One region of the Oryzibacillus soli genome, then DNA from elsewhere that is predicted to be linked to it. Evidence: riboswitches for the same ligand, from Rfam matches in the RefSeq annotation. Region 1 holds a riboswitch; each other region holds the start of a gene.

Region 1 (10,145 bases):
ATACAGGTATCCGCATGTGCTTCGATAATCTCCGGCCCCAGTCCCTTGGTTTCTTTCCCGAAGACCAGGAAATCGCCGTCACGGTAGGAGACCTCCGTGTAGAGCCGGTTCGTCTTGGTGGTGGAGCAGAAGAAGCGCCCCTCCGGGAACAGCTCCTTCACCTCTTGGAAGCTGTCGTGATAATGCACTTGAACGGCGTGCCAATAATCCAAGCCCGCCCGCTTCAGCGTCCGGTCATCCGTCTGGAAGCCCAGGGGACGCACCAGATGGAGATGGGTGCCTGTAGCGGCACAGGTTCGCGCGATGTTCCCCGTATTGGCCGGAATCTCTGGCTCGACTAACACAATATGAAATGCCACTGGATGTCACCTCGTCATGGATTCCTTTCATTATACACCAACTTGTCCCGAAGTGCATTTTACACTCGTTTAACTTTTCATTAATACCCGGTTGATAGAGGAATGGCATAATGGAGACTAAAGGTGTTCCCGAACGAAAGGAGATGAAGTAATGAAGAAGAAGATCCTGGTTGTCGACGACGAGCCCTCCATCTCCATGCTGCTTGAATTCAACTTGAAGCTTGTCGGTTATGAGGTCCATTGCGTATACGACGGTGAAGCCGTCTTCGAAGCCACCTCGACTTTCCGGCCGGACCTGATCGTTCTGGACCTGATGCTTCCCAAGATGGATGGCATCCAAGTATGCCGCAAGCTGCGGAGTCAAAATAATATGGTGCCGGTGCTCATGCTGACGGCCATGCAGGATTTGAACGACAAGATTGCCGGCTTGGACAACGGCGCTGATGATTACATGACCAAGCCCTTCAGTCCCCAAGAGCTGATCTCCCGAATCCAAGCCATCCTGCGGCGGGTCCAAGCGCTTCCCGGGGATGCCAACCCTCCGGCCATTGAGATCGGCAAGATTACCGTTCTTCCTGCCGAACGGGAGGTGCTCGTCAACGGAAACCCGGTAGACTTGACTCCGAAGGAATTCGAGCTGCTTCTCTTCCTCTGCAAGCACCGCGGGAAGGTCCTATCCCGCCAGCAGCTGCTCCATGGTGTATGGGACTATCACTTCCTGGGCGATACCCGCATCGTAGATGTGCATATCAGTCATCTCCGGGACAAGCTGGAGACTCAGGCCCGGAGCCCCGAATACATCATTACCATCCGCAATGTCGGCTACAAGCTGACAGAGCCGGCTGTGAAGGAATCCTTGGCGTAAACAGCTGCTCCTTCATAAACAAGCCCCCGCATGACCGTCGATGGATCGAACGGCCAATGCGGGGGCTTTGGTGTGCTTCTGTTAGAGCTTGAATCGCGAAACCTCTTGCTGCAGCTCCTCCGCCATGCTGTTCAGCGTCGCGGCGGAAGAAGCGATCTCCTGGATGGCGGCCAGCTGCTCTTGACTTGTGGCAGCCACGGTCTGTACTTTGTCGGCGGAGAGACGAGCGATCCGGGCGGTTTCTTCCACGGAAGCCGCTACCTCCTCCGAGCCGGCCGAGATCTCCTCCGACGTTGCGGACACTTCCTCGATCTGGGACGCGACATGCTCGATCGCCTCCCGGATGCGGGTGAAGGCCAGCCCTGCGGCTTGTACAACCTGGAGACCTTCCTGGGATTGCTGCATCCCCTCGTTCATGCCCTTGACCGCAGAGGAGGTGTCCCTCTGGACCACGTGGATGAGGTCTGTGATTTGCTTTGCAGCCGTCTCCGATTGGATGGCCAGCTTTTTTACTTCCGTTGCTACAACCATGAAACCTCTGCCCTGCTCACCGGCACGGGCCGCTTCGATGGATGCGTTCAGAGCCAGCAAACTGGTCTGGGTGGCGATATCCGTGATCACCTGAATGATCTCGCCGATCTCGGTGGAATGCTCGTGGAGCTTCCTCACACGCTCTGCCGATTGTTCGGCCGCTTGATAGATCACGTTCATCTGCTCTACGGCCCGCTGCGCAGCCCGGTCGCCTTCATCCGCTTGGGCTCGGGCCGTCACCGACTGCTCGTACACCGAAGCGGAGGACTCTGCGATCCGACCGATGCCTGCCGTCATCTCTTCCATGGCCCGGGCGCTATCCTCCGCACCCCGGACCTGCTGCTCCGCTCCGGTTGCCACCTCCTGCGATACGTCCGAGATCATGGAGGTCCCTTGGGACGTTAATTCGCTGCTCTCGGTCAGCAAGCGGGAGCTCTCCGCCATCTTTCCGGCGGAGCGTTCCACCTTGCCGATGATGGATCGAAGCTGCTGAACCATAGCCTCGAAGGTGCCGGCCAAATCTCCGATCTCGTCCTTCGTCCGCACTCCCAGCTTTCCGACAGTCAAATCACCGGCGGCGATCTGCTTGGCGGCTGCCGTGATTTGGCGGAGAGGCCGAGATATCAGCAAGGAGCATAGAATACCGATGCCGATGGCAAGAGCCACGATGATGAAGCTCACCACCATACTGGTCGTCTGGTCTCTATTCGCACTGTCCTGAACGGCCTTCTGTTCCTCTCCCATCCGCTTCAGATGATCATTGGCCATTTCCTCCGCCAGCACCGAAATCTGCGTAGCCAGTGGGAACAAGCTTAACGATGCTTCTCGAAGCGCCTGCTCATGGGGGAGGATCATAATGCTGTCCACCCGGGTCTTGTATTCCTTAGCCAGTTCGATCACCTTTTTGAAGCTTGCTTTATCTTCCTCCTTCTCCACAGAAGGAAGGACCTCTTCAATTAAGTCGATAATCTTCTTGTTCGAGGTCTGCATCCGCTGGACCGCAGCAGGATTCTGTGTAAGGAAATATTCCCTCATGTAATCGTTCTGTTCGAGGCCTGCGACCTGCACCCGCTCCACATGGGACAGCACCTGCACCCTGACCTCAACCAGATCTTCAAAGGATTTATTAATGTTTCGCAATGAATTGAAGGACAGGCCGCTAACGGCCGCCGTAAGCAAGGCCACAGCCATAAAAGCGCCCACGAGCTTGCGTCCGATGGTAATCTTCATAGACATCATCTCTCTCTCCCTGCAGTTGTTAGCTAATATAACATCAACCGAACATCATATCTGTGAAGTATATCATAAGAGGTAAAAAATTTAAACTCCGGTTAATTATTCATATAAAAAAACCCGGCGGGCATGCCGCCGGGTGATTGGGTTTCTTAGCCGTTCTTGCGCTGGAACTCGCCCATCAAATCAACCAGTGCCTTACAAGCCTCATAAGGTACGGCGTTGTAAGTGGATGCGCGAAGATGACCTACGCTGCGGTGGCCGCCCAAGCCGACGAAGCCGTTCTTCTTGGCTTCCGCCAAGAATTCTTTCTCCAGCTCTTCGGTTTGAAGCTTGAAGGTAATATTCATGATGGAGCGGCTGTCCTTCTGAGCCATTCCTTCATAGAAGCCGCCGCTGTTGTCCAGCGCGTTGTAGATCAGGTCGGTCTTCTCGCGGTTCAGCTTCTCGACGGCGCCGATGCCGCCCTTTTCCTTGATCCACTTCAGCACTAGGTTGACCATGTAGATGGAGTAAACCGGAGGCGTATTGTACAAGGAATTGTTCTTGATGTAGGTGCTGTAACGAAGCATGGTCGGCAGGTGCTTCGGGGTCTCCTTCAGCAGATCGTCCTTGACCACAACGACGGTTACGCCGGAAGGACCGAGATTCTTCTGGGCGCCCGCGTAGATCAGGGAGAACTTGGAGGAATCGATTCTGCGGGACAGGATGTCACTGGACATGTCCGCTACGAGCGGAATGGAGCCGGTATCCGGGAAAGCTTGGTACTGGGTCCCCGCGATCGTTTCGTTGGAGGTGACATGCAGGTAAGCGGCATTCTCGGGAATCTGGATCTCGCTCAATGCCGGAATATGTAGAACGCCTTCTTGGGAGCTGGCTGCGATGTGGGTTTCACCGATCAATTGAGCTTCTTGGTACGCCTTCTCCGCCCACGAACCCGTCATGACGTAGCTGCCGACCTTGCCGGAGGCGAGCAGGTTCATCGGGACCATGGCGAACTGGGTGCTGGCGCCGCCTTGAAGGAACAGCACTTTATATCCGGACGGAAGCTCCAGATGCTCAAGCAGAAGCTGCTGGGTCTCGTCGTTAACGGCTTCGTATTCTTTACTGCGGTGGGAAATCTCCATGATAGACATGCCAATCCCCTTGAAGTCTACGATTTCCTCTTGCGCACGCTGCAGAACTTCCAGCGGAAGTGCTGCCGGGCCCGCATTAAAGTTATAAGCTCTTTTCATGTAAATCCACACCTGCCCCTTCACGTTTTCATCTATGATAGCAAGATTCACTAGGTTCTACAAGTAGGTATAAGGCTGTCACACAAATTTTACTTTTCTCCTTTACAGCGTTCCATAAGAACAACATCAAAGAGATAAATGAGTAAATCATCGGCCCAAAAAAGAAGCAGCCTCCCAACCGGGAGACTGCCATAGGTTACGCTTATTCAGGTAATTTGTATACATGAACCTGCTGCATGCCGAACTTCAGACTGTTGTCTCTGGAGCCTGGCAGGAAGATATCCACCTTGTTTCCCTGGATGGCACTACCCGTGTCGGAGGCAATGGCGTACATTCCGCCGGCGGGAAGCCCGTTGTAGGAATAACCTTCTATATAGAGCCTGGTGCCGAGTGGAATGACGTTGGGATCCACAGCTACGGTGCCCAGCTGAAGGGGCCTGCCGAAGTAGTCCACGGCCCCATAGCCGCCGTTCTCGCTCGGACTGGCCGAATAGGCGGTTGCGGTGAAGCTCGAGAGCAGCTGCATCTTGGGCTTATACCACGCGGGCGCATGATAGTTCCCATCCTCGTTCAGAATCGCGATGAAATTGTTCGGATCCCATTGGACGCGGATGCCGGAAGCTTCGGAGATGAACCGGAGCGGTATATAGACCCGGCCTTCCTGAAGGATCGGCGCGGAGGCCAGCTCCACTTTCTTCCCGTCGACCTCAACATCCTGCTGTCCCGTTACCATTTCAATATGAGTACCGTCCGAGTTCAGCATATGAACCCGAATCCGGCCGTTCTCCTCGGACCACTGGATCTTATATCCCAATTCCTCCAGTACGAAACGGACCGGTACCTGGGTCAGCTTGTTCTGATCGATGAAGGGCTGCGCATCCGGAAACCGGATCAGCTCGTCATTGATCTGGACCTTCACGTCCGAACCCGCGGCGGACGAGGCCATGGCCGGTTCAGCCCCTGCCCAACAGGAAAGAGCGACCGCCGACGCACATGTCAAAAGTAAGCTTTTCAGCCCTGTGCGAAAAATATTCAATTGTATGTCCTCCTTGTAGCCTCCGAGGTTAGCTGTCGGGTTCGGGAAGAAGGTTTTCCCTAGCACGCTCTTACTGACGCGCTCATTCACCCCATGTAAATCGTCCCCCGTACCAGCACTTTTATTTTGGTATGTATGCTGGATTCGGCACTACATAAGCTAACATATCGAGCAACGGGCTGGCAACCGCCAAAACATTCCAGCCCCCCATCCTGACAAGAAAAGAGGGACTATCCATGTCCGGCAGCACATACCGATTGTTCACGGCAGTTCCTTTGCCCGCGGAGATCAAGAAGTCTTTGGCTGAGTGGACCCGTGCCCATAAAGCTCTGTACCCTTTCCAGAAATGGGCCCACACGGAGGATCTGCATATTACCCTCTATTTTATGGGGGACACGGAGGAGGAACGACTCCCGAGGATTATGGCATCCCTGGAGGAGGCCGTTTCTCTCCACGTCCCGTTTAAGCTGCGCCTGAGCGGTTTGGGCACCTTCGGTCCTCCCGCGGCGCCCAGCATTCTGTGGACCGGCCTGGAAGGGGACAGAGACCGTCTCGTCAGTCTCCAGCGGGATGTCCTTCAGGCCCTTGTCCGTGTAGGCTATTCCAAAGAGGACAAGCCTTTTCGTCCCCACATTACCCTGGCCCGCCGTTATCAAGGAGACCGTCCCTGGACGCAGGTCCGAAGCAAGCTGCCTGAGCCGGCTGGCCTTGACGGCCTCGAATGGACCAGCGGCTCGGTCATCCTGTACCGAAGCCATCTGGGCCGCAGTCCCATGTACGAGGTCGTGAAGGAATTCCGGCTTCCTGTTCTCAGCGCCACCTGAAGTTGGCACCCTTCCTTCCCCCGCGCCCATCCGGATCAGGGCACCCTAGAAGCATCCGGATGAAAGGGAGGAACGCCCGTGTTGACTGAGCACAAGCGCACCGTTCTTCGGGACCGCAATTATGTTTTATTAGACGGCAAATGGCGGCACAAAGGCGAAGAACCGGATTTGTCCTTTCTGGCCGTGGAGCTTCTGAATGACGGGGACTTTGAAAATGGGCTGGACCGGTACGTCTCGGCCCTGCACCGTCAGATCCACCAGGTTCATCTGGGTGCCCCGCTGTTCCGGTTCGAACAGTGACGGTAAAAAAGCCCTCCGGGATCAGGATCCCGGAGGGCTTTTGAATGTGATTGATGAATACCTGCCAATTAGCAGCCGAAGTACAGGGAGTACTCGTGCGGATGAATCCGGATGGATACCGCTTTGGCTTCTGCACGCTTCAGCTCGATGAAGTTGTTGATGAAGTCTTCGGTGAAGACTCCGCCTTCGGTCAGGAAGCTGTGGTCAGCTGCCAGTGCATCCAGAGCTTCATCCAGGGAGCCCGGAACACTGCGAATCTCGGCTTTCTCGGAGTCAGCCAGCTCATAGATGTTCTTGTCAACCGGACCGTAGCCCAGCTTGCGCGGGTCGATCTTGTTCTTGATGCCGTCCAGACCGGCCATCAGCATGGCAGCGAAAGACAGATACGGGTTAGCGGTGGAGTCCGGAGTACGGAACTCGATCCGGGAGCCCTTCGCGTTAACGGCTGCGATCGGAATACGGATGGCAGCGGAACGGTTGCCCTTGGAGAATACCAGGTTAACCGGAGCTTCGTAGCCCGGAACCAGACGCTTGAAGGAGTTGGTGGACGGGTTGGTCAGCGCGATCAGAGCCGGAGCGTGGTGCAGAATACCGCCGATGTAGAACAGAGCGATTTCGCTCAGGTTGGCGTACGCGCCCTTCTCATAGAACAACGGAATGTCGTTGTTCCAGATGGATTGGTGAACGTGCATACCGCTGCCGTTGTCGCCGAAGAGCGGCTTCGGCATGAAGGTTGCCACTTTGCCGTATTGACGGGCAACATTGTGGATGATGTACTTGTACTTCTGCAGGTTGTCGGCAGTCTTGGTCAGCGTGCTGAAGCGGAAGTTGATCTCGCCTTGGCCGGCGGTAGCCACTTCGTGGTGATGACGCTCGATGCGCAGGCCTGCTTCTTGCATCAGGCGGCACATTTCGGAACGGATGTCTTGTTGAGTATCAACCGGAGCTACCGGGAAGTAACCGCCCTTCACGCCGACCTTGAAGCCCAGGTTGCCGCCTTCTTCCTTGCGGCCGGTGTTCCAAGCGCCTTCTTCGGAATCAACCTCGAAGAAGGATTTATTCATACCGCTCTCGTAGCGGACATCGTCAAAAATGAAGAATTCGGATTCAGGAGCGAAGTATGCTGCGGTACCTACGCCGGTGGTTTGCAGGTATTGCTCTGCTTTAACGGCGATGGAACGCGGGTCGCGCTCGTAACGCTCGCCGTCCGGAGTGAAGATATCACACAGGATGACCAGAGTCGGATGTGCGGTGAAAGGATCCACGAAGGCAGAGTCCGTATCCGGCATCATAACCATGTCGGATTCTTCGATACCGCGGAAGCCGGCGATGGAGGAGCCGTCGAAGGCTACGCCCAGTTCGAAGGTTTCGGCTTCTACTTCACATGCCGGGATCGACAAGTGATGGGATTTGCCGCCGATATCGGTAAAACGAAAATCAACCCACTCAATACCTTTTTCTTTGATGAGATCCAGCACTTTCTGAGCAGACATGGATAAATACCCTCCCTAATTCCGAACATTATTGGTTTGTAATGCTATGATTGTTCAAGTTTTCAGTCAACTTGCACCTATTATAAAACGTTCGGTTTTAAGCGTCAATACTTATGTAAGGTATTTTTTTGGGCCATGTTAGGTATCTTCACAGCACGGTTCATAATATCGCCAAAAAGGCTTATTCCCAGTGGAAACCCTTGGAATAAACCTCTTTCTTCATTATATACACTTCTGAAATCCCGAATATTACTTCTTCCAGGAGCCGGCCAGAATAGGCTCTTTGCGGGTGGTGAAGGACTTGCCGCACAGAGGCGCCAGCTTCTCCAGGTCGGACAGCAGATCTGCGAACTGATCCGGGAACAGGGATTGTACGCCGTCGCCGGTCATGGAATTGTCCGGATCGGTGTGCATCTCGATGATCAGGCCGTCGCAGCCTGCGGCAACGGAAGCCTTGGTCATCGGGACGACCAACTCCCTGCGGCCGGTACCGTGGCTGGGGTCGGAGATAACCGGAAGATGGGACAGCTGCTTCAGAACCGGGATGGCGGCCAGGTCCAGCGTATTGCGGGTGTAGGACTCGAAGGTGCGGATGCCGCGCTCGCAGAGCATGACATTCGGGTTGCCGCCGGCCAGGATGTACTCGGCTGCGTTCAGGAACTCATCGTAGGTAGAGCTGAAGCCGCGCTTCAGCAGAACGGGCGTCTGGATCGTGCCCAGCTTGCGGAGCAGATCGAAGTTCTGCATATTGCGGGTCCCCACCTGCAGAATGTCGGCGTATTCGGCGCAGACATCCACGTATTCCGGAGTCATGACTTCGGTGATGGTCAGAAGACCATGCTTCTCACCCGCATCCTTCATCCACTTCAGGCCTTCCACGCCGATGCCTTGGAAGCTGTAGGGGCCGGTGCGGGGCTTGAATGCGCCGCCCCGGAGCACTTGGCCACCTGCTTGCTTCACCAGACGGGCGATCTCATCGATCTGCTCCGGCGTTTCCACTGCACAAGGGCCGCCCATGATCACGAGCTCGCTGCCGCCGATCTCCACACCCTTGATCTTGATGACGGTGTCGGCCGGATGGAACTCGCGGGAAGCCATCTTGTAGGACTTGGAGATGCGGACAACCTGCTCCACTCCGGACATCTGGCGAAGATGCTCCGCAAGCTGGGAGTCGAACTTGCCCACGATCCCGATGACGGTGCGGTCTTCTCCTTGGGATACATGCGCTTGCAGGCCGTGCTTCTCAATATATCGAACAATAGCATCCACTCGTTCTTGGCTGGTCTTATTGGATGTCACTACGATCATTCCGAACACTCTCCCTTTGCTTGCACACTTCAACGCTTGTGTGCTTCTATGCTTTTAATCGTTAAAGTAACTATATCGGATTAGCGCCTGTACGTCAAGCGTTTTTTCGCCCTAATAGAAAACCCGCCCGTGCTCGATGCACCGGGCGGGTCTTGAATTTACTCCATCTGAAGCAGCTTGGAGGCCGCCTTTTTGCGGCGCCTCTCCTTGCGGCGGGCCGTGTACCATTCCAGCAGAAGCCATACCGGGAAGTACATGATCAGACCCAGGATGGCGCCGACGGCCATTCCTCCGATGACCAGGTCCAGCGCCGGGCTCACGATATTCCCGAGCCAGGCCGGCAGATGTGTGATCGCCCGGTGCCAGGCCTCGGGTACGACGGCGTCCCCAACCATCCGGTTCAGGAACGCCATGGGAATATAGATGATTTTGCCGAAGACGAAGCCGATGAGGGCCCCGGGAAGGCTCGCCCGCAAGAGATAGACCAAGGGAATGATCAAAACGGCTGCCAACCCGAACGTCGGCAGAGTGAACATCTCTACGGCGATACCCACCGAAAAGCCGCGCGCCACCTTGGAGGGCCCGCCTTTTGCACGGAGCAGCTTGATATATCGGTATTTGAACCAACGCCCGGTTCCGGCTAGCCATTTTTTCATATTAGGATTTTTCCCTTACGGTTGGGATGAGTCGCTTCATATTAACGGTTCTGCGGATCACCCAGGTATCCGGATTCTCAGGACTGTACTGCTCCAGATACTGGATGACCTCCTTGGTGATCGGGGTGGGCGTGGAGGCTCCGGAGGATACCGCCACCTTGTTCACACCCTTCAGCCAATCGGGATTCAGCTCACCCAGGTCCGCGATCCGGTAGGCTCTGACCCCCGCAATCTCCTCCGAAACCTGCGCCAGCCGATTGGAATTGTTGCTGCGCGGATCTCCGACGATCAGCGTCAGATCCGCC
Region 2 (10,145 bases), on a different contig from region 1:
ACTTGTTCGAATCCATCATGATCGCCCAGAGCCTGGCCCTGGCCGGTGTGGCCACCGCCGTTGCCACGGCCCAATACGGCGCGCTGCAGGGGATGGTCATCCCGGTCCTGCTCCTGCCGAGCGCCCTGACCTTCTCCCTGTCCGTCTCCCTGGTGCCCTCCCTGTCCGAAGCCGCCGCCCGGGGGGACAACCGCACCATTCACAAGAGGCTGCACCAATCGCTTCGGCTGGCGCTGGTGACCGGCGCTCCCTTCGCCGTCATCATGTACGTCCTGGCCGAGCCGCTCTGCTACTACCTCTACGGCCACCAGGAGATCAGCGTGATGCTGAAGATGATGGCGCCTATCGCGCTCTTCATCTACTTCCAGGCTCCTCTTCAAGCGACCCTTCAGGCGCTGGACAAACCCGGCACCGCCCTGATCAACACCACGGTCGGAGCCATCGTGAAGCTGGTCCTGATCTATGTACTGGCCTCCAACCCCAGAATGGGCATTCTCGGGGCCGTCATGGCCATCAACATCAACACGATGCTGGTAACGATTCTTCATTATGCCAGCGTTTCACGGATGCTCCGATTCGCCATGAAAGCGGCGGATTTCTACAAGACGGGACTGGCCATGGCGATGATGGGGGCGGTCTGCTACTTAGGCATGAGTATGGAGTGGACGCCCTCTCCGCTGATCCGCTTCCTGGCTTCCATGGCGGCGGGCATCGCCCTCTATCTGGCGGCCACCGTATGGCTCAAGCTCATCGACGGCAGCGACCTCCGGAGAATTCCCGGATTCCGCAAGACCTGATTCCCTTCTTGCTTTAGCCAAGGCGCCCGGTTCCGGGCGCCCTTTTATTTTCGCTTCTTATCGAGAAACAGCTTCCCCCGGTGGTCCACCGAGCAGAAGAAAACCTCCTTGAACTCCCGGACCCCCTTTTGCTGAATCTGGCTCTTGAGCCAAAACCGGGTCTGGCCCAGCTTCTCCAGATTCTCGTCCTGGACCTTCCCGTCCATAATAAGCGGAAGCGGCAGCCCCTCGTACCGGATAGTATCGAACATATCGACGGGCGGCTCCTCGTCGCGCTGCTTCTGCTCGGGCTTCTCCACCACCGTCAGCCTTCCCGAATTCTCCAGTATGGCGAATTCCACATCGGCCACGTTCATAATTCGGTTCTGGCGAAGCTGCGCCATGAGATCGTCCAGATTGTACCTCATCTTCTTCATCTCTTCCCGGTCCAGCTTGCCGTGCTTGATCAGATAGCTGGGCTCGCCGTCGATGATCATACGGAGCTTGCGGCTGCGGAGGGAGATGTGGGCGGTCAGCACTTGGATCAGAACCAGCGTAGCGATGGGAACGAGACCGTGGGTCAAGGGCCTTCCGATGTCATCCAGCACGAACACCCCGATCTCCGCGATCATGATGGAGATGACCAGATCGAAGACTGACAGCTTGCCGATCTCCCGCTTGCCCATGATCCGCATCACCAGAAAGACGACGATATAAACCAGCACCGTCCGTAAAAAAAGAGGCAGTATCACCATGAAACGTCCTCCTTTCTTAGGATATCCGTACATCCGGTATTCTGACTCTCCCCTTCGGTACTCATACGGCGCCGCGGGCCATCAATTGTTGGGAATCCGGCATGGAAAAAGGGGCGGCCCGTACTATTTGTACAGGCGGCCCCATAGAATGTGGTAGACAAGTACTTTCGATAACGAACGGAGGTCTTTCGAATGAACCCTATCAAGCAAGCCGGCCAGGTCCGCCTGGGCTCCCCCATGCTCGCAGGGCTGGCCTACGGCTTCATCACCATGGCGGTGGCCGCGCTGGCCGCTTCCCTGATCCTGATCTCGGGCGATCAAGGCGAAGAGGTGCTGCCCGCCTATGCCTATGCCATCCACGGCTTGTCCGTGCTGATCGGAAGCTTCGTCACCGGGAGAAGATCCGGCAGCAAGGGATGGTACTATGGCGGTCTCCTCGGCCTGGTATACAGCATCATCGTGCTCATCGTCGGCTTCCTGAGCTTCGACCGCGGAGCGGACTGGACCCTGCTCTTCTTCGCTGCAGGGGCGTTCCTGGCCGGAGCCCTGGGCGGCATCATGGGAGTGAATACCCGGCGTTGACCGACGGGAGGGGACGCGGCCGGGCTTATCCCCCTCCGTGCCAGAGCTGGACGACCGACAGCAGCAGGCCGACCAAAAAGCCGCAGATGGCGCCGTTCACCCGGATCCACTGGAGGTCGCTTCCCACCTTCTCCTCGATCAGCCGGACCAGGGTGGCATCGTCCATCCGCTCCAGATTCAGCTTCACCAGATTGCCGATCCGGTAATGGTTCGCTTCCACGAAATCCAGAATATATTCGGTCGTGCGGCTCTCCAGTAGGCGGACCAATTCCGGTGAGCTGATGATGCTCCGGTACAGAAAGCGGTACGCTTGAAAGACAGCTCGCCCCCCGTTCATACGCTCCTGAAGCAGCCAATCCGACAGATGCTCCAGCATGCTGCGGTACCCTGCCTCTAGCAGAGGATACGCCTGGGGACCGCCGATCCAGGCGGATACGGCTTCCGCCATCCGGGAGGAACGCTCCTTGTCCTCCAGAACCCCAAGAAGCTGGGTCCGGATCTGGAGAAGAATGCGCTCCCGGTACGGATCCTCGGGAAGCTGCAGCTGCCGGAGGGAATTCATCAGCATCTCCTGTATGATCTGCCCCAGCTTGTCCTCGTCCATGAATCCGGCGAACGCTTGGACCGCGAAGCCCATGAACCCGCCTACCTTAATGCCCGACATCTTCTCATTGGCCAGTTTGCCGAGGAGGTACCGGGTTTCGGGGCGCTTCACCCACACCAGCGCTTCCTTCAATCCCAGATCCAGCACCTTCCTCTCGTAATCCGCAGCCGACAGGTGATCTCGCAAGGCGCTGCTCATGCCGCCCAGACCGTTATGCCGGACGAGGCCGGACAGCTTCTCCTGAAGGAGCCTGACGGCTTTTTCCTCCGGGATGTGATCCAGCAGGCGCAGCAGAAAATCCACCACAGCGGTCCGCACCGACCGCTTCTGGATCAAGCGCGTCAGCTCCACCGCCGCCGCGCCCAGCACTTGGTGCTGCCGGAGCATCTCCTCGATGCTCCGTTTGTTCAACAGCTCGTTCTCCATGGCGGACACGAGCGTCTGCACCATCTTCCCCCGATTGCGGATGATGAGCGAAGTGTGTGGGATCGGCAGGCCGAAGGGATGGCGGAACAGGGCCGTAACCGCGAACCAGTCCGCGGCGCCGCCGACCAGCCCCGCCTCGAAGCCTCCGCGGAGAAGCAGAATCCAGGTGCTGTCCGGCAGGAACAGCGTGATGACAAAGCCGAGACCCATGAAGGCAAGGGACAGCCCTGCCGCATATTTCGTACTCAAGGCACTACCTCCCTAGGGCAAAGGAGCTGTCCGTGAACAGCTCCTTTGTTTTTTAGCGTTGGAGATGGTAAGGCACTGTGGCTATGACCACGTCCTTCCGGTTATACAGATAAGCTCTCAGCAGCAGGCTCGACTGGTTGTGCAGGAAGTTGTGCCACCAATGCCGGGTGATGAATTGAGGGATCAGCACGGTCACGTGATCCGTCTCGGCGGTCTTCCATTCCACGGTATCGATGAACTTCAGGACGGGACGGATGATGCTCCGGTAGCTGGATCTTAAGGTGACGAGACGCACGCCCGGGCTCCATTCCTCCCACTTGGCCTCCATCCGCTCGATGGACTCGTCGTCGAAGCCGACATAGACCGCAATCACATTGTCGGTCATGGACTTGGCATAGCTGAGCGATTGCTTCACGACCCGGGTCACGCCTGCAACGGGTACGACGATCGTATTCCCTTTGATGCACGGTTTCTCCGTCTTGATATCAATGCGAAGCTGATCGGCGATATTCATATAATGGCTGTTGATGGAGTGGAAAATGTACATGACGGCGGGAAGGAAAAGAAAGACGGTCCACACTTGAGAAAACTTCGTTATGATAAAAATCAGAGTGATGCTCAGCGTGGTCAGCATGCCGATCATATTGATCACGAACTTGACGGCGTAGCCCTGAGGCTTCAGCCGGAGCCAGCGCAGCATCATCCCCAATTGGGAGATGGTGAAGGGAATGAATACGCCCACCGCATAGAGCGGGATCAGGTTCTCGGTGTTGCCCTTGAATGATGCGACCAGAATGGCGGAGAATACGCCGAGAAAAATGATGCCGTTGGAGAAGCCCAGCCGGTCACCGCGGACCATGAAGGCATGAGGCATATATTTATCCTTCGCCAGCATGAAGGCGAGGAGCGGGAAGGCGGAATACGCCGTGTTCGCCGCCAGGAAAAGAATAAGGGCTGTGATGCCTTGAATCGAATAGTACAGCACACCGCGGCCGAAGGTGCTCTCTGCGATCTGAGATACGACGGTTACCTTCGGATCGGGAGCAATGCCGTACCAATAGGCCAGCAGACTGATGCCGATGAACATGAAGCCCAGAATGCCGCCCATCATCATCAAGGTTGCGGCCGCATTTCGTTCCGCCGGCTTCCGGAAGTTCGGGATGGCATTGGACACGGCCTCCACCCCCGTCAGGGCCGAGCAGCCGGAGCTGAAGGCTTTGAGCAGAAGGAAAAGACTGACATTGGATACGGAGGTCCCGATTGCTGGCGCCGCGGCATCGATGCCGCCTGTAAGAGCCTTCACGATCCCGGAGAGGATCAGGATGACGATGGCAATGACGAACAGATAGACCGGTATGGCCAGTACAGAGGCGGATTCGGTCACGCCTCTCAGGTTCATGATGGTCAACACGGTAATCATGATGAGGGCGATGGCCACCCGGTGCTCATGCAGGGACGGGAACGCCGAGGTGATGGCATCCGTACCCGCCGATGAGCTGACCGCAACGGTCAGGATATAGTCCACCAGCAGAGAGCCTCCGGCCAGCAGTCCGGTCGAGGTGCCCAGATTGTCCATGGCGACGATATAGGCGCCGCCCCCGCCCGGATAGGCGAAGATGGTTTGACGGTAGGACAGGATGAGTATGAAGAGCAGGCCCAGTACTGCCAGCGAGATCGGCAGCGAATACCAGACCGCGGTGAAGCCCGCCGCCATTAAGACGATCAGAATCTGTTCGGTGCCGTAAGCCACTGATGAGAGGGCGTCCGAGGAGAGAACAGCGAGAGCCTTGAGCTTACTGAGCTTCTCCCCTTCGATCTCGGCGTTCTTCATCGGCCGTCCGATCAGAACCCGTTTGAGCTTGCTTACCATGGCGCATATCCCCTTTTGTCTGTGATGATCGCTCTCCCATCTTCAACTTGTCTTTGACCATAAGTTCTCCAACTCGGCTCAAAACATAATCCGGAACGGGATGACGCATTTTGGGCAACAAAAAAACACAAGGCCCGCCTTGTGCTCATGACACAAATCACCTTCTCTCTTACGCTGACGAGGTTAGCTGCCGGATTCGGATGCGAGAACTCACCCTACGGTCTCATCGACCGATTCACCCCAGATGTTGGGTCCCCCGTTTTCCCCGGATGGGAAATTAAGCGGCATATTCAATTAACGTATGTTATCATACTGCCGCGGGATTCGGCCGGTAAAGTCTGGTATTTCCGCTTTTTGGCGTTCATGCTCTTGATGGGCCTGATGGGTACGTTTCCAAAAAAGCGAGGGTCAGCCGCTCGACGGTTATCTCCCCATTTCCTACGTTTTTCATGATTCGATGACAACTTCATGAAATAAAAAAAGGACCCGCTCCCATGGGGAGAGGTCCGTCCTGCGATGCGCTTACTCAGCGGCAGATTGCGCCGCGGTGGTGACGGCATTGATGGCGGAGCGCTCGAAGGTCAGCTTGGTTGCATCGTTCACGCGCAGAACCACGGTGTCGTCGGTGATCTCCAGAATCGTGCCATGCAGGCCACCGATGGTGGTAACCTTGTCGCCCTTCTTCAGGTTAGCCAGCAGCATATTGCGAGCCTTGGTGCGCTTCTGCTGCGGACGGATCAACAGGAAGTACAAGAGGGCGAACATGGCGATGAAGGGCAAGAATGTAACCAGGGCATTACCGGTGGTCCCGGCGCCGTCTGCGGCCAGATAAAACATGGGAATTCCTCCTTAAGTGGGCTCGGTATAGGAATGTTGTCTTTTAAAACCCTTTGTCGTTCTCGTTCATGCCGTACATCTCGAAGAACTCATCGCGGAAATCCAGCAGCCTGTCCTCCCGGATGGCCTGGCGCACACCGCGCATCAGCTCCAGCAGGAAATGCAGGTTGTGGTAGGTGGTCAAGCGGATGCCGAAGGTCTCGTCGCACTTGATCAGATGGCGGATGTAGGCGCGCGAATAGTTCCGGCAGGTGTAGCAGCTGCACTTGGGATCCAGGGGGCCGAAGTCCTCTTGGAACTTGGCGTTCCGGACAACGAGACGTCCTTCGCTGGTCATGCAGGTTCCGTTCCGGGCAATCCGGGTAGGCAGGACGCAGTCGAACATATCGATGCCCCGGATGGAGCCCTCGATCAGAGCGTCCGGCGATCCTACTCCCATCAGATAGCGCGGCTTATGGGCCGGCAGGAGCGGGGTCGTGTAATCCAGCACCTCATACATCAGATGCTTGGGCTCGCCGACGCTGAGTCCCCCAATAGCATACCCCGGGAAATCCAGGGAAGTCAACTCGGCGGCACTCTGCTTCCGTAAATCCTCATACATGCCGCCCTGCACGATGGCGAAGAGGGCTTGGTCCTTCGGACGGGCGTGCGCCTTCAGGCAGCGTTCCGCCCAGCGGGTGGTCCGCTCCAGCGATTGCTTCGCATATTCATGGGTGGCCGGGAACGGCGGACACTCGTCGAAGGCCATCATGATATCCGAGCCGAGAGCATTCTGGATCTCCGTCGCTTTCTCCGGGGAGAGGAACAGCTTGTCTCCGTTCAAGTGGGACTTGAACGCCACGCCCTCCTCGGTGATCTTCCGCATATCGCTCAGCGAGAACACCTGGAAGCCGCCGCTGTCCGTCAGAATGGGCCGGTCCCAGTTCATGAACTTGTGAAGTCCCCCTGCCTGGCGGACGATCTCGTGACCCGGCCGCAGGAACAGGTGGTAGGTGTTGCTCAGGATGATATGAGCGTCCATCTGCTTCAGCTCTTCGGGCGCCATGGTCTTGACCGTGGCCAGAGTCCCTACCGGCATGAAGGCCGGAGTCTCGATGACACCATGGGGCGTATGGACTCTTCCGAGCCGGGCGCCGGATTGCTTGCAGGTCTTAATCGGTTCGTAGGTTACGGCCATGATTGGATGACCCTGCCTTTCGTTAGTAGATAAACATGGCGTCGCCGAAGCTGAAGAACCGGTATTCCCGCTCTACGGCTTCTTTGTAAGCCCGCAGGATGTTCTCCCGGCCCGCCAGGGCACTGACCAGCATGACCAAGGTGGACTTGGGCAGATGGAAGTTCGTCAGCAGCGCATCCACCAGGAGCATGGGCACTCCCGGGTAGATGAAGATGTCGGTCCATCCGCTGCTGGCCTTGATCTTCCCTTCGGGAAGCTCCGGATCTTGTCGGCTTATGCGCGCCGCCGTCTCCAAGGTTCTGGCGGAGGTGGTTCCTACCGCTACGATGCGGCCGCCGGCTGCCCGGGTCTCATTGATGAGCGCCGCCGTGTCTTCCGGCACCTGGTAGAACTCCGCATGCATCTCGTGTCCTTCGATGGTATCCGCCGATACGGGACGGAAGGTGCCCAGCCCCACATGGAGGGTGACGGATGCCAGACGCACGCCCATCTCTTGGAGCTTGTCCAGATATTCGCGGGTAAAATGCAGCCCCGCCGTCGGAGCGGCGGCGGAACCCTCATGCTTGGCGTACACGGTCTGGTACCGCTCCCGGTCCTCCAGCTGCTCCTTGATGTAGGGGGGCAGCGGCATCTCGCCCAGCCGGTCAAGCAGTTCATTGAAGATGCCCTCGTACAGGAAGCGGACGGTCCGGGCGCCCATCTCCCCCTCCTCCTCCACAACCGCTCGGAGAAGAGGCTGGCCGGGTGCCCCGCCGAAGTGCACCTCCGTCCCCGTCTTCAGCCGCTTGGCCGGCTTGGCCAAGGTCTCCCAGCGATCCTCGCCCAGTGACTTCAGCAGAAGCAGCTCCGCCTTGGCTCCCGTATCCGGCTTCGTTCCGAAGAGCCGGGCCGGAATGACCCGGGTGTCATTGACCACCAGCAGGTCCCCCGGGCGCAAAAAATCAGCCAACTCCTCAAAGCGGCAGTGGCCGATTTCTCCCGTACGCTTATTCAAGGCCAGAAGCCTGGATCCCGTCCGCTCCCGCAAGGGAGTCTGCGCGATCAGGGCCTCCGGCAGTTCAAAATCAAACAAATCCACATTCATCCGATTGTTCAGTCCTTCGTTAAGGTAACCCCTTGGTAATAGGTGGACAGGATCTTCTTGTAGTCGTATCCCAGCTCCGCGAAGCCCCTCGCCCCCCATTGGGACAGGCCGGCTCCGTGCCCGTTGCCGGTTCCGGTAATCGTATATTCCGGCGAGGCAGTGCCGTATTCCATCTGCCCGCTGCCGTTCAGCACGAAGTACCCGCTGTCCGGCAGAGCGGCTGTTTGGCCGCCGGCGGATACGGCATACAGGGTGCCTCCGGAAGCAACGGAGGTCCTTCCGTTTGCTCCCAATATAGTATACCCTCCGGACCGGTCAATTTCAAACCGGGTGCTGGGCAGTCCGCCGAGAAGGGTCCGGAAGTTATCGGGCGCCGACAGCTTCAAGGATTTCCCGTTGGCGTTGAGCTCGGTTACCCGCCCGGAATCCCCCCGGGTCTTCACCTCCAGGCTCGATAACGGCCCTTGAACCGGAGCCAGACCCAGGCCGGGCAGCTTGTCGTTCATGAGCCGAAGCAGCTCATCCGGCGTATATGGGCCTCGCGTCCAGCTGTAGGAGTTGGACTCTTGGGCTTCCCCGAATACGATGACGGAATCGCCGGCGTTCAGCTTGGCCACCGGCGGATTGCCGGTATTGTCCACATAAGGGGCGGAACGGGCGTTGACGCCTGCTTCGGTCACTTGATAGATGGCAAGTCCCAAGGCGGTCTTCCGCCCGCTGTCCTTCAGATAGGAGGAGTGGACATACGCCACCTGCCCGTCCGGAAGCACCCCGCGCTTCCAGATCGCCTTGTTCTTCGCAGCCCCTTCGTCCGGGCTGGGCACCGTCTTCAAGTACGGCAGCGCCGTTCCCCAGACGTCGGCTCCCGAGCTGGACATGCCTCCGGAGTTGGCGGAGAAGAAGGCGGTGATGAGCCCGTCCTTGTCGACGAGCACCTCTCCCGCCGTGGCGTCCACGGCCTGAATGGAGTCGGCGTCCTCGTTGCCGTCATAGACCTGGTCCAGGGTGCTGTCGGAGACGTGGGCGATCTGGTACTTCGTGCCGGACTTCAGCGCATAGGTCCGGGCCGCAACGGCCTGGGCCTTCAGCGCTTCCGCCGGCCAGCCCTTCCCCATCTCTCCGCTGACGACGGAGTACAGATACTGCTCGAAGGGAAGCTCGTTGATGACGGCCAGCTTGCCGTTATGGACGGACACCTCCATGGCGCCCCGGTAGGTCCGGTTCAGCTTCTCCGCCACGGTCAGCTCCCCTTCCTTCGGAGCGATCCAGAGCTTGGCTCCTTGGACCGGGACAAGAAGGAGAGGCACAGACGAGCTTCCGTCGGCCGTACCGGTCACATCGCTCAGCACATTGGCGTAATTGGAGGTATCAGCGGCTGCGGGAGACAGGGCGGGCATCAGCTTCAGCGCCTTCAGCTTGTAAGCCGCCAGCGACTCGGCATCCGCCTCGGCTCCGGTCCAGACGGCGTATTGGAGGACGCCGCCGCCATCGATCAGAGCCAGCGAGCTGTCCAAGCCCGCCTGGGCCAGAGCGGTCCGCTGCTTCTCCGCCTCCGCCAGAGCGGCGTAGGCGCCTGCCTGGAGGCGGAAGGGACCGCCCAGCACCGGCTTCTCCGCCAAGGCGGCCACTGCCGGCAGCTGGCTGAAGCCTACCAGGGCTTGAGCCGCCGCATCCTTGGTCGGATAGCCTGCGGCGGACACGGTGTAGAGTGTCTTGCCGGAGCGCTGGGAGGCCGTGACAGTGATGGCGGCGGAGGCGGTCTTCAGCTGATCCGCCAGGGTCTTG
Region 3 (10,145 bases), on a different contig from region 1:
TGACCGCCCTGTACGAGCTTGGTTTCCGGGATGCAGAGCAGGCTCTTCCGAGGCTTAGGGAGTGGGGCTTGTAGAGTCTGAGAGGGGATCGCTGCAGACTTTTGGCATTTTGTCATTCTCCTGTCATCGAAGGGGCTTAGAATCGGTGAGGCAAGGATGAAGAATGTGAGGAGGATGCGACATGTTGTGGAAAAAAACATTGGCCGGCGGACTTGCCGGCCTCCTGCTGACCGTTGGAGCGGCCGGTGCCGTATTCGCAGCGGATGCGGAGGGGACGACGTCTGGGGGCACCTCGAAGGCGGGGCATTGGACGGAGCGACTGGCCAAGCTGGAACAGAAGGCTGCAGCGGAAGGAATGACCGTGGACCAGTGGATCCAAGCCAAAATTTCCGGCCGGGCCCAGAAGGACGAGAAGCTGCAGGCTGCTGCAGCGAAGAAGGGCGTCACCGTGGACGAGCTGAAGAGCCAACGGGCCGACGTGAAGGCCAAGGCCGAGGCTCAGGGCCTGACGGTGAAGGAATACCTGAAGCAGCAGAAGGAGGCCAAGCTGGCCGAGAAGAAGGCGCAGATGGAGGCCAAGCTGCAGAAGAAGCTTGCGGAGATCCAGCAGAAGTGGGCGGATCGCCAAGCTGCCAAGCAGACACCCAAGCAGCCTTAAGCGATGGTGACGAAGAAAAGCCGGGACGCGCGATAAGCGCATCCCGGCTTTTTTGGGTTATGGATGCTCCCTGCTGTGAGTCGGCCCGTCGGCCGACCCTACCCCGCCTTAGGCGGCATGGGGAGGGTGACGGTGAAGACCGTGCCGCTTCCCGGCTGGGAGGCGACGGTGATGGTGCCGTCCATCCGCTCGATCAGCTGCTTGGTGATGGTCAGGCCCAAGCCGCTCCGCTCCCGGCGGGACCCGCGGGAGGCATCCTCCGTATAGAAGCGCTCCCAGATGCGCTCCAGCTGCTCCGGAGGGATGCCGGACCCGGTATCGGCCACCTGGACGGTAAGGCGGTCTTCCTGGCGGCTCGACCGGACGGTGATGGTGCCGCCCCGCTCCGTGTGGCGGATGGCGTTGTCCAGCAGATTGAAGAGCACCTGCTTCAGCCGCTCTGGATCCCCGTATGCCTTCAGGATCTCGTCCTCGGGCTCCCCGATGCGGCAGGAGATCCCTTTCTCCTCCATCCTGGGAATAACCGTGTCCAGAACGGTCTCCACCAGGGAGGACCACCGGATGCTCTGGCGCTCCAGCGTGACGGTGCCGGTCTCGATGGCGGACAGATCCAGCATGGTGTTCAGCAGGACGGTCAGCCGCTCCAGCTCCGCGTGGGCGATCTTCAGGTAGCGTGGGCGCTGCTCCTCCGGGATGACCCCCTCTGCCAGCCCCTGTATGAAGCCCCGGACGGAGGTCAGCGGCGTACGCAGCTCGTGGGAGACGTTCTGGACCAGCTCCTTGCGCATTCGGTCCAGCTGCTCCAGTTGGGAGGCCATGGTGTTGAAGGTGGCGGCCAGCTGGCTGACCTCATCCCTGCCGTCGGCGGGAATCCGGACGGAGAAGTCACCCTGGCCCAGCTGCCGGGCGCCTTCATTCATCCGGCGCAGGGGACCGGTCATCCGTCGGGACATGACGTAGATCAGGGCGGCCGCTGGAAGGGCCAGGAGGAGAGCCGTCAGGAAGATGAGCCGGGTTACCCGGGTGGTCTGGAGCTCCTCCACCGGCGTGCTCAGGAAGAGCGCTCCGATGACCTTGCCGTTCTCGCGCAGGGGCAGGCCGACGGATAGGAGGATCTGCTCATCCGACAAGGTGAAGCGCCCCTTATGCACGACCCGTTCGCCTCGAAGAACCCGCTGCAGCACGGAGATGTCTTGGATCTCGGACTGCCGGAGCAGCTTCAGCACCTCTCGCCTCCATTGGAGCTTGGGGGTCCCTTCATCGGCGGCCAGGAGATCGACCCGGATGTTCTGGGTTTTCTTCAGCCGGGCTTCGGCCTTCAGGAAGGCGCCCTTCGCCGCTCCGTTGGCTCCGGGATCCTCCTTCAGAAGCTCGACCAATTGCTCACCCTCCCGGAAGAGAAGCTCTTCCTTGCGGTCCACGAGGAAATCCTTCAACAGCGAATTCAACACCAGCGTCAGCAGGGCGAAGCTGATCAGCAGTACGCCCAGTAGGGCCGCCAGCTGCTTGCGGAAGACGGTGGAGAGCATGGCTACACCTCCGGCCGGTACATGTAGCCGGCTCCCCGCAGCGTCTCGATGGTGCAGGCGGCCGTGCCGCCGGTATCGAGCTTATGGCGCAGCCGCTTCAGGGTGGCGTCCACGACGCGGTCCTCCCCGTCATAATCGTCGCCCCATACCAGATCCAGCAGCTGCTCCCGGCTCAGCACCTGGTTCGGATGCTGGATGAAGGCGAGTAGCAGCTTGTACTCCCTCGGCGTGAGCTCCACCAGATCCTCCTCCACGTACACCCGGCGGGACGCCGTTTCGATCCGGAGGCAGCCCGCCGTGATGGAGGCCGGGGGCTTCACCTGGCGGAGGCTGGAATAGGTGCGCCGCAGGAGGGAGATGATCCGGGCGACCAGCTCCTTCGGATCGAAGGGCTTGACCACGTAGTCATCGGCCCCCAGGCCGAAGCCCTTGAGTCGGTCCTCGCTCTCTCCCTTGGCCGTCACCATCAGGATCGGAACGTCGCTGGACGACCGGAGCTCCCGGCAGACCTCCCAGCCGTCCTGGTCCGGCATCATGATGTCGAGCACCACCAGGTGCACCGTCTGCGTCCGGAACAGACGGACCGCTTCCCGGCCGGTGCTGGCCACCAGCACACGGAAGCCTTTGTCAGCCAGATACATTCGGATCAAGTCGTTAATGGGCGCGTCGTCGTCCGCCACCAGCACGGTGTAGCTGCTGCAGGAGAAGGAAGGATCCATCGGGGATGCCCCTTTCGCATACTTGGATAGGAAAAAGCCTCCGGACCTTCCCGGAAGGAACGGTCCGTGTGGGAAGAAGCCCGGAGGCTTGGGCGTTCAGGTATTCGGTTAGAGCTGGACGTTCGGGTTGACGTCCGCTTCGTAGTCCACTTGGTCGAAGCCGAAGCCGAACAGGTGCAGGAACTCCTGGCGGTAGCTCTCCAGGTCGCCCAGCTCCGGCAGCGTCTCGGTGGAGATTTGGGCCCAGGCCTCGTCCACCAGCTGCTGCACGTCCTCGCGCATCTCCCAGTCGTCCATGCGGATGCGGCCCCGCTCATCGGTCAGTACCTCGCCGCCGGCATACAGGCGCTCGTACATGCGCTGCATCTGCTCGATGCAGCCCTCGTGAAGGCCTTTTTCCTGCATGATCTTGTAGAGGATGGAGATATAGAGCGGAACCACGGGAATAGCGGAGCTGGCTTGGGTAACCAGCGCCTTGTTGACCGACACGTAAGCCCGGCCGTTGTACGGCTTCAGGCGTGTGGTCAGGTCATGAGCGGTCTGCTCCAGATGGTCCTTGGCCCGGCCGATAGTCCCTTCGCGGTAGATGGCGTGGGTCACCTTCGGTCCGATATAGGAATAGGCCAGGGTGGTGAAGCCGTCGGCCAGCAGGTCGGCATCCGCAAGGGCCTCCACCCACATGGACCAGTCCTCGCCGCCCATGACCTTCACGGTCTGGCGCTGTTCTTCCTCGCTGGCCGGCTCCAGGGTCACGTCGGTCACGACGCCGGTTTGGACGTTGACGGTCTTGTTGGAGTAGGCTTGGCCCACCGGCTTCAGCACGGACGCATACGTCTCGCCGGTGACCGGGTCGGTGCGGCGGGGAGCGGCGACGCTGTAGACGAGATGGTCGATTTTGCCCAGCTTCTCCTTCATCAGCTTCAGGGTCGCTTCCTTGATTTCTTGGGAGAAGGCGTCGCCGTTGATGCTCTCGGCCACATACCCGGCTTCGCGGGCAGCCTGCTCGAAGGCGGCGGTATTGTACCAGCCGGCGGTGGCGGTGCGGTCATCGGAGGCCGGGCGCTCGAAGAAGAGGCCCACGGTGTCCGCGCCCATGCCGAAGGTGGCGGCGATGCGGGAGGCGAGGCCGTAGCCGGTGGAGGCGCCGATGACCAGCACTTTCTTGGCGCCGTCCAGCTTCCGGCCGGTACCTTTGACATATGCGATCTGGCGGTTCACATGTTCGGCGCAGCCGGTCGGATGGGCGGTCGTACAGATGAAGCCGCGGATTTTCGGTTTGATGATCATTGGCAGGAGTCCCTCCCTGATTCGATAAAAGCGTATTTTCTTCCATAATATATATGTTCCGTTACGGTTTTTCAACACTTGGCTTGTCCGGACGAGACGTTCCCGACGCCAAAAGCCCCTTGTACACCTCGATGGCCCTGGCCCGCGAGGCCTTGAGATCCACGATGGCAGCCGGCTGGGGCAGGTGAATCTCCCGGTCCCCCAGATGCTTCAGATGGGGAAGCCACCTCCGGATATATTCCCCTGTGGGATCATGGGTCTGGGATTGGGAGACCGGGTTCATGATGCGGAAGTACGGGGCCGGATCGAAGCCCATGGAGGCCGACCAGAGCCAGCCGCCCCGGTTCAGCACATTGTCGTAATCGGCCAGCCTGCGGCGGAAGACCTGCTCTCCCAGCGGAAAAGGACACAGCAGGTTCTTGGTCAGGAACATGGCCGTGATCATCCGCAGCCGGTTATGCAGGGCTCCCGTCTCGCGAAGCTCCGTCATGGCGGCGTCGATCAGCGGGATGCCGGTGGCGCCTTTGGCCCATGCCTCCAAGTGGCGGTCGGACAGTTCCGAGAGATCGAAGCGTTCCTCATACGAGAAGAACTCCGGATCATACAGAGCCTGATACAGGTAAAAATCCCTCCAGGCCAGCTGCCGGACCCAGCTCTCCCCCACGGGGGAGGAGGAGGCCGCTTCGTAGGCCTGGCGGACGGACAGCGCCCCCGTATTGACGGCGGCGCTGAGCCCGCTGGTGCCGGGGACCGCGAACCGGTCCCGCATGCCGCCGTAAGCGGCCAACCGTTCGTCCAGGAAGCGGTCCAGCTCCCAGTCGGGCTCCCGGGCCGGCTCACCGAAAGCGGCCGGCTCCCAGGGGAGCGGGAAGCTCTCCGCTAGAGCAGGATCGGCGGGGAGGGCGTTCAGCTCCTCCAGGCGGGCCTGCCACGAGGGGCGATAGAATTGTCCCAAATATTCGTGCCACTTCCGGTAGAAGGGGGTGAACACGCGGTAAGGGCCGCTCCGGCCGGCGTACCGCTGGAAGTCCCCGGGGTCGATCAGCATGGAATCGGCCAGCTCGGTGACGGATACGCCGCGCAGAGCGGCGGTCTGCCGGAGCTTCCGGTCCCGGTGCCGGGCGTACGGCGTCCACTCCCGGTGCCACAGCACCTCCCGGATGTCCGGGTGAAGCTCCAGCGTCCGGGCCAGCACCTGCTCCGGCTCGCCGAAGAGCACGTGGAGCGGACGGCCCGCCTCCCGGTACAGCCGGACCATCCGGTTCAGATACCGGAGGAAGGTCCTGCCGCTGTACTCATTCTGCCGTCCGCCCCGGAGGAGGAACGGGTCCAGCACGAAGAGATGCAGGGACGGTGCGCCGGCAGTGGCGATATGATCGTAAGCGGCCAGGTCATGGGTCCGCAGGTCTTTGCGGTGAATGAACAGGATCATGGATGATGCGCTCCCTTCCTGGGACCAGTATAGCATGGAACTCGGACGGTCCTGTAATGAGCGGGCGGGCTTGCCGGCCGGGAACGGGGGGCTATCCATGAAACAAGCCCCGCCCGGACTTGCTCCGGACAGGGCTCATTGGGAATAAATCGACGTGCTGGAGTTCTTCAACGGTGCGGTGCAGGGGAGCTTGTCCCAGCCGGCCGAGGCTTAATTGGCGTCGGTGGTCATCTGGGTGTAGATCTCGTCCCACAGAACGCGGCGTGCGGACACGTAACGCTTCTTGTAGTAAGCATCGTTCAGGTTGGTGATGGTGACGCCCGAGCCGTTGGCGGAGTGGGCGAATTGACCGTCGCCGACGTAGATGCCTACGTGGGAAATGCCTTTGCCATCCGTATTGAAGAATACAAGGTCGCCCGCGCGAAGGTCGGATTTGTCCACCCAAAACCCTTCGTCGTTCTGAGCCTTCGAGCTGTGAGGCAGATCGATGCCGAACTGGGCAAAAACATAGCTGGTGAAGCCCGAGCAATCGAAGCCCTTGGTGGTGGTTCCCGTATACTTGTAAGGGGTTCCAATCAAGGAATCGATGGTCTCGTTCAGCGGGGTTGCCGCAGAGGCAGTCCCCATGGAGAACGTGAGCAGCATGACAACGGTGCACAGCATGACGACGGACTTCTTCAACAACAAATCAAGATGCCCCTTCCTGGTGCCTACGAGGTTAGCTTGAGGGTTCGGTTGAAGGTTGTCCCTATGGCCACTGCAATACGAGGCCAATTCACCCAAGATGGTTCCCCCGTTTCCCGATAAGGGAATTCGGCATGTTATTTTTTCCAAGTCTAAAGATTCTGCATAGGGGGACAAATTCCTTCCGAAATCTTATAAATTTCATAAGAAAATCTTCAGATTTCACACTTTGTACAACAATCTCTCCAATTTAATAGCGTTTTCACTGTCGGATGATGAAAAAACTCCCCTTCCTGCGGAGGCAGAAAGGGGAGCCGTGACGAGCAATCGCCGTCGGATTAGATCTAGTGAAGGCCGCTCTTGGCGGTGAAGAGACGATGCTGGGCGGCGATGCCCCAGACGCTGAAGAGCGTCTGCAGGAGCCGGTAGGCCTGGTAGACGGCCAGGGCCCAGAAGCCCGCCCAGACGATGGAGCCGCCCAGCATGGCCAGAGAGGCCAGAGTGCCGAGCAGGACCAGGAGGCCGCCGATGCCGAGCACCAGAGGGAGGGAACGCAGAGCGGTGGTGACGGATCGGGAGAGGGGCTCCGCATGCACCCGCCCGAATTGGATGTGCAGGAACAGCAGATGGAGCAGGAACCCGTAGCCCAGCATCAGGGACGTATACGGGAGGGCGCTCCGGGCCAGCTCCTGATAGGTGCCGGAGGACAGGAGAGCGGACTTCAGCTCGGGCAGCACCCACCACAGAGGAACCAGAGTCAGGAGCATCTGGATGGCGTAGAGGAGCAGGTAGGGCCTGCTCAGCTCGGCCACCCCCCGGACGAAGCGGTAGCCCGCGTTGTATTGGGTGTGGGCCAGGGAGTAGAAGAGCCCTGCGTTCAGGAGGGGGGTCAGCACCATCCGCAGGCCGAGAAGTCCGGCCAGAAGCCACAGGTAGGAATGGCTGACGTCCGTCTTGAAGAGGACGAACTGGCCCTCCGCCAGGAACAGCCGGGTCTGGGCTGTGAAGCCGTCCGCATCGGGATACCGGTGGAGGAGCGGGAGAATGACGGACTGGGACAGCTTATAGAGCGTCACGCCCCAGACGAACCGGTACAAGAACAGTACCAGCACGGGAAAAGGCTGGCGCACGCTGGCGCGGAAGCCTTCCTTGATATAGGTGAACATGAGGGGCACCTCCTGAATATGCGGCGGGCACATATGGCCTGGAACGGATACGCATCGTCTCCGTCTACCAGGTCAGCCAGCCGAAGAGAATCTCCACCACCCGGCTTACGCCCAGGTTCAGGCGGACGTTGGTCTTCGTATCGACCTGCCGCTTCATGAAGTTGTTGATGTGCTTGTTCTCCAGGAGCAGGGTGTAGTCCGGGTCAATCTGCGCCCACTCCAGGGGAGCCCCGTGAGAGAGGGTGTAGACGATCTCGCTGCCTTGGCCGTCCCAGGTCTTGTCAAGGACGGTGCCGTCCGTGAAGCGGAAGCGGATGGGCACCTGGGAGGAGGTGGCTCCGCGCTTCTTGATCAGCACCTTGCTCTCGTAGCCGGTCTTGCCGTCCGCCTGGGCCCGGTTCACCTCGATGCCGGCGATCTCGTAATCGACCATCAGGCCGTTGTAGACGTATTGGTCGAAGAAGTCCTTCCAGCTCTTCTTGGTGGTCTCCTCGAGGACCGCCTGGAAGTCGGCGCTGGCCGGATGCTTGAACTTCCAGCGCTGGAAGTAGGTCTTCATCACGCGGCTCATGGCGTCGGGGCCAATTTCTTTTTCGATGGCGAAGAGGACGAGCTTGGCGCGGGTATAGACGTTCTCCGCATATTCGTCGTGGCTGCCGTATTCCCAGGCGTTGCGCTTCAGCGCCTCCGGCGACGTGATGTAGCTGGCCTCCAGCGGCAGGTTCGGGGCGATGCCGAACTCCTTCTCCATCACCTTATCCTCGGCGTAGGAGGTGAAGCCCTCGTCCAGCCAAGCCTCCTCGAACTCATTGGACGCGATCATGCCGTAAAAATACTGGTGCCCGATCTCATGCACGACCACGCGCTCCAGATCCAGCCCCGGCTTCGGCTCGCCGGCGCCCCAGGCCGTGATCAGGGTCGGGTATTCCATGCCGCCCGCTCCGTTGCCCTCCGCCGGAGGCACGACCACCGACAGCGTAGAGTAAGGATACGGCCCGTACCATTCGCTGTAGCGGGAGAGGGCTTTTTTGGCGGCGGTCAGGTAGCGGGCCTTCAGGTGCTCGTGGGCCGGGTCCAGATACAGCTTGATCTTCACCCCGGGAACGTTGGGGGCGGAGAAGGGCTCCTCCACGTAGACGAACTTGGGGGAAGCGGCCCAGGCGAAGTCATGGACGTCGTCGGCGTAGAAGCGGTAGGTCTTCATCTCGTTCTCTACGGCCGCCGGCTTGGTGGGGAAGCCGGTGGCGGCCACCGTATAATCGGAGGGCACCTTGATCTTCACGTCGTAGATGCCGAAGTCGGAGTAGAACTCCGAGTTGCCGTGGTACTGGTGAAGATTCCAGCCCTCCTCAGCCCGGCCCCGGGTTCCGGCGGTCTCGTACTTCGCCAGCTTGGGGAACCATTGGCCGGCCATGTAGAAGTCTCCCGAATACCCCATGCGGGCGAACACCTGAGGCAGCTTCACCCGGAAATCCATGGTGAGCGTCACCTTCTCCCCGGGCAGAACGGGAGCGGGCAGCGTCACCTTGGCCAAGGTCTCGTCACTGCCGTTGTTATCATCCGGCCGGACGAAGGCCACCCGGTCCATGAGGCTGACGCCCTTCTCGGTGGTCAGCGTCTGCAGCTCCATCCACCCCCTGCTGTCCCCCTGCTGCTTGTCATTGCGCAGCTTGCCGCCGGACTCCTTCATGAAGGTGGATTTTTTGGAGGCGAAGGCGTTGGGATACAGGTGGAGGTAGAGCTCCTCCACCGGTTTTTTGCCCGGATTCTGCCAGGTGAAGGTCTGGGCGCCCTGGAGCTGCTTCTCCTCCGGCTTGAGCGACACGGCCATATGGTACTCCACCGTGCGGCTGCTTAAGGCGGGGGCGGCCTTCGGTTCGGCCGGCTTCGGGATTTCGAGGGAGAGCGACTCCCCGGCGGGAGGCTCCTCGGAGAGGACGGAGAGAGCGGGCTCCCCGGTCCGGCCGAAATAGGACGACACGGTGGTCGTAACGGCCAAGCCGAATACAAGGACCAGCGTCCATTGAAACGTGCGGTTGGACAGGTTCGGTTTCATCCAATTTTTCACCCCGTTGACAAGCGTCTAAAGGATGTATATGAGGGGGGGGGGACAAATATATCCGAACCCTGTCCAGAATTTGGGACAAAACAAAAAAGCCCCCGGGCAGGGGGCTTAGTACTGGCTTCGTAGGCCCAAAGGGCAGGATGCGGCTGAGGCGGGGGCCGCTACTCGGCGTCGGGGAAGATCAGCGAGCCGTCCTTGCCGAAGGCGTAGGCCTTCTCCAGCTCCTTGTCGCCGACGGTGTAGACGATCCGGCTGCGTCCGGTATCCACCCGGAGCAGATGGCGCTGGAAGGGATGGTCCGGATCCTGGTCGACGGGAATCACCGCTTTCCGCTCGGTGTCATAGGCGAGGATGCCGTCCGTGCCTACCTCATATACGAAATACCGGTTGTTCAGCCACGTGAAGCCGGAGGTGAAATACCCGGTCCGCAGCTCCAGATTGGGCCGGTCTCCGTCCGGATGAACCAGGAAGAAGCCGGCAGCCTCGAACACGTAGCCCTCGTTCTCCAGCACCACTTGCTTCCCGTCGGGGGAGGGCACTCCCTGGGTCCGGACCTTGTCCCGGATGGTGCGGCTCTGCCGCAGACGATGCTTCTCGGCCTCGAA

What was found. Region 1 has a riboswitch for cyclic di-AMP ahead of ACSEXW_RS13185 (stalk domain-containing protein). Riboswitches for the same ligand answer to the same signal wherever they lie in the genome.
Region 2: linked by a shared signal. The riboswitch ahead of kimA (potassium transporter KimA) and the one ahead of ACSEXW_RS13185 (stalk domain-containing protein) in region 1 are both predicted to bind cyclic di-AMP.
Region 3: linked by a shared signal. The riboswitch ahead of ACSEXW_RS04300 (C40 family peptidase) and the one ahead of ACSEXW_RS13185 (stalk domain-containing protein) in region 1 are both predicted to bind cyclic di-AMP.

What each region holds. Positions count from the first base shown of each region.
Region 1 covers NZ_JBPPGJ010000008.1:251,372-261,516, reverse strand. The annotation lists gene trmL (tRNA (uridine(34)/cytosine(34)/5-carboxymethylaminomethyluridine(34)-2'-O)-methyltransferase TrmL) at 1-359, opposite strand, end outside; gene ACSEXW_RS13200 (response regulator transcription factor) at 511-1,224, shown strand; gene ACSEXW_RS13195 (methyl-accepting chemotaxis protein) at 1,306-2,991, opposite strand; gene serC (3-phosphoserine/phosphohydroxythreonine transaminase) at 3,141-4,223, opposite strand; gene ACSEXW_RS13185 (stalk domain-containing protein) at 4,426-5,169, opposite strand; cyclic di-AMP (ydaO/yuaA leader) riboswitch at 5,262-5,419, opposite strand; gene thpR (RNA 2',3'-cyclic phosphodiesterase) at 5,496-6,083, shown strand; gene ACSEXW_RS13175 (hypothetical protein) at 6,162-6,383, shown strand; gene glnA (type I glutamate--ammonia ligase) at 6,452-7,876, opposite strand; gene aroF (3-deoxy-7-phosphoheptulonate synthase) at 8,126-9,184, opposite strand; gene ACSEXW_RS13160 (DUF2062 domain-containing protein) at 9,343-9,840, opposite strand; gene ACSEXW_RS13155 (4-hydroxy-3-methylbut-2-enyl diphosphate reductase) at 9,842-10,145, opposite strand, start outside.
Region 2 covers NZ_JBPPGJ010000001.1:382,000-392,144, forward strand. The annotation lists gene spoVB (stage V sporulation protein B) at 1-797, shown strand, start outside; gene ACSEXW_RS01375 (DUF421 domain-containing protein) at 842-1,531, opposite strand; gene ACSEXW_RS01380 (TIGR04086 family membrane protein) at 1,724-2,113, shown strand; gene ACSEXW_RS01385 (DUF445 domain-containing protein) at 2,139-3,392, opposite strand; gene kimA (potassium transporter KimA) at 3,445-5,262, opposite strand; cyclic di-AMP (ydaO/yuaA leader) riboswitch at 5,420-5,556, opposite strand; gene yajC (preprotein translocase subunit YajC) at 5,785-6,099, opposite strand; gene tgt (tRNA guanosine(34) transglycosylase Tgt) at 6,143-7,276, opposite strand; gene queA (tRNA preQ1(34) S-adenosylmethionine ribosyltransferase-isomerase QueA) at 7,299-8,360, opposite strand; gene ACSEXW_RS01410 (SpoIID/LytB domain-containing protein) at 8,369-10,145, opposite strand, start outside.
Region 3 covers NZ_JBPPGJ010000003.1:26,500-36,644, reverse strand. The annotation lists gene ACSEXW_RS04330 (patatin-like phospholipase family protein) at 1-74, shown strand, start outside; gene ACSEXW_RS04325 (hypothetical protein) at 182-658, shown strand; gene ACSEXW_RS04320 (sensor histidine kinase) at 757-2,187, opposite strand; gene ACSEXW_RS04315 (response regulator transcription factor) at 2,190-2,906, opposite strand; gene fabV (enoyl-ACP reductase FabV) at 3,015-4,193, opposite strand; gene ACSEXW_RS04305 (cryptochrome/photolyase family protein) at 4,255-5,625, opposite strand; gene ACSEXW_RS04300 (C40 family peptidase) at 5,836-6,306, opposite strand; cyclic di-AMP (ydaO/yuaA leader) riboswitch at 6,318-6,454, opposite strand; gene ACSEXW_RS04295 (hypothetical protein) at 6,654-7,475, opposite strand; gene ACSEXW_RS04290 (M1 family metallopeptidase) at 7,540-9,531, opposite strand; gene ACSEXW_RS04285 (hypothetical protein) at 9,702-10,145, opposite strand, start outside.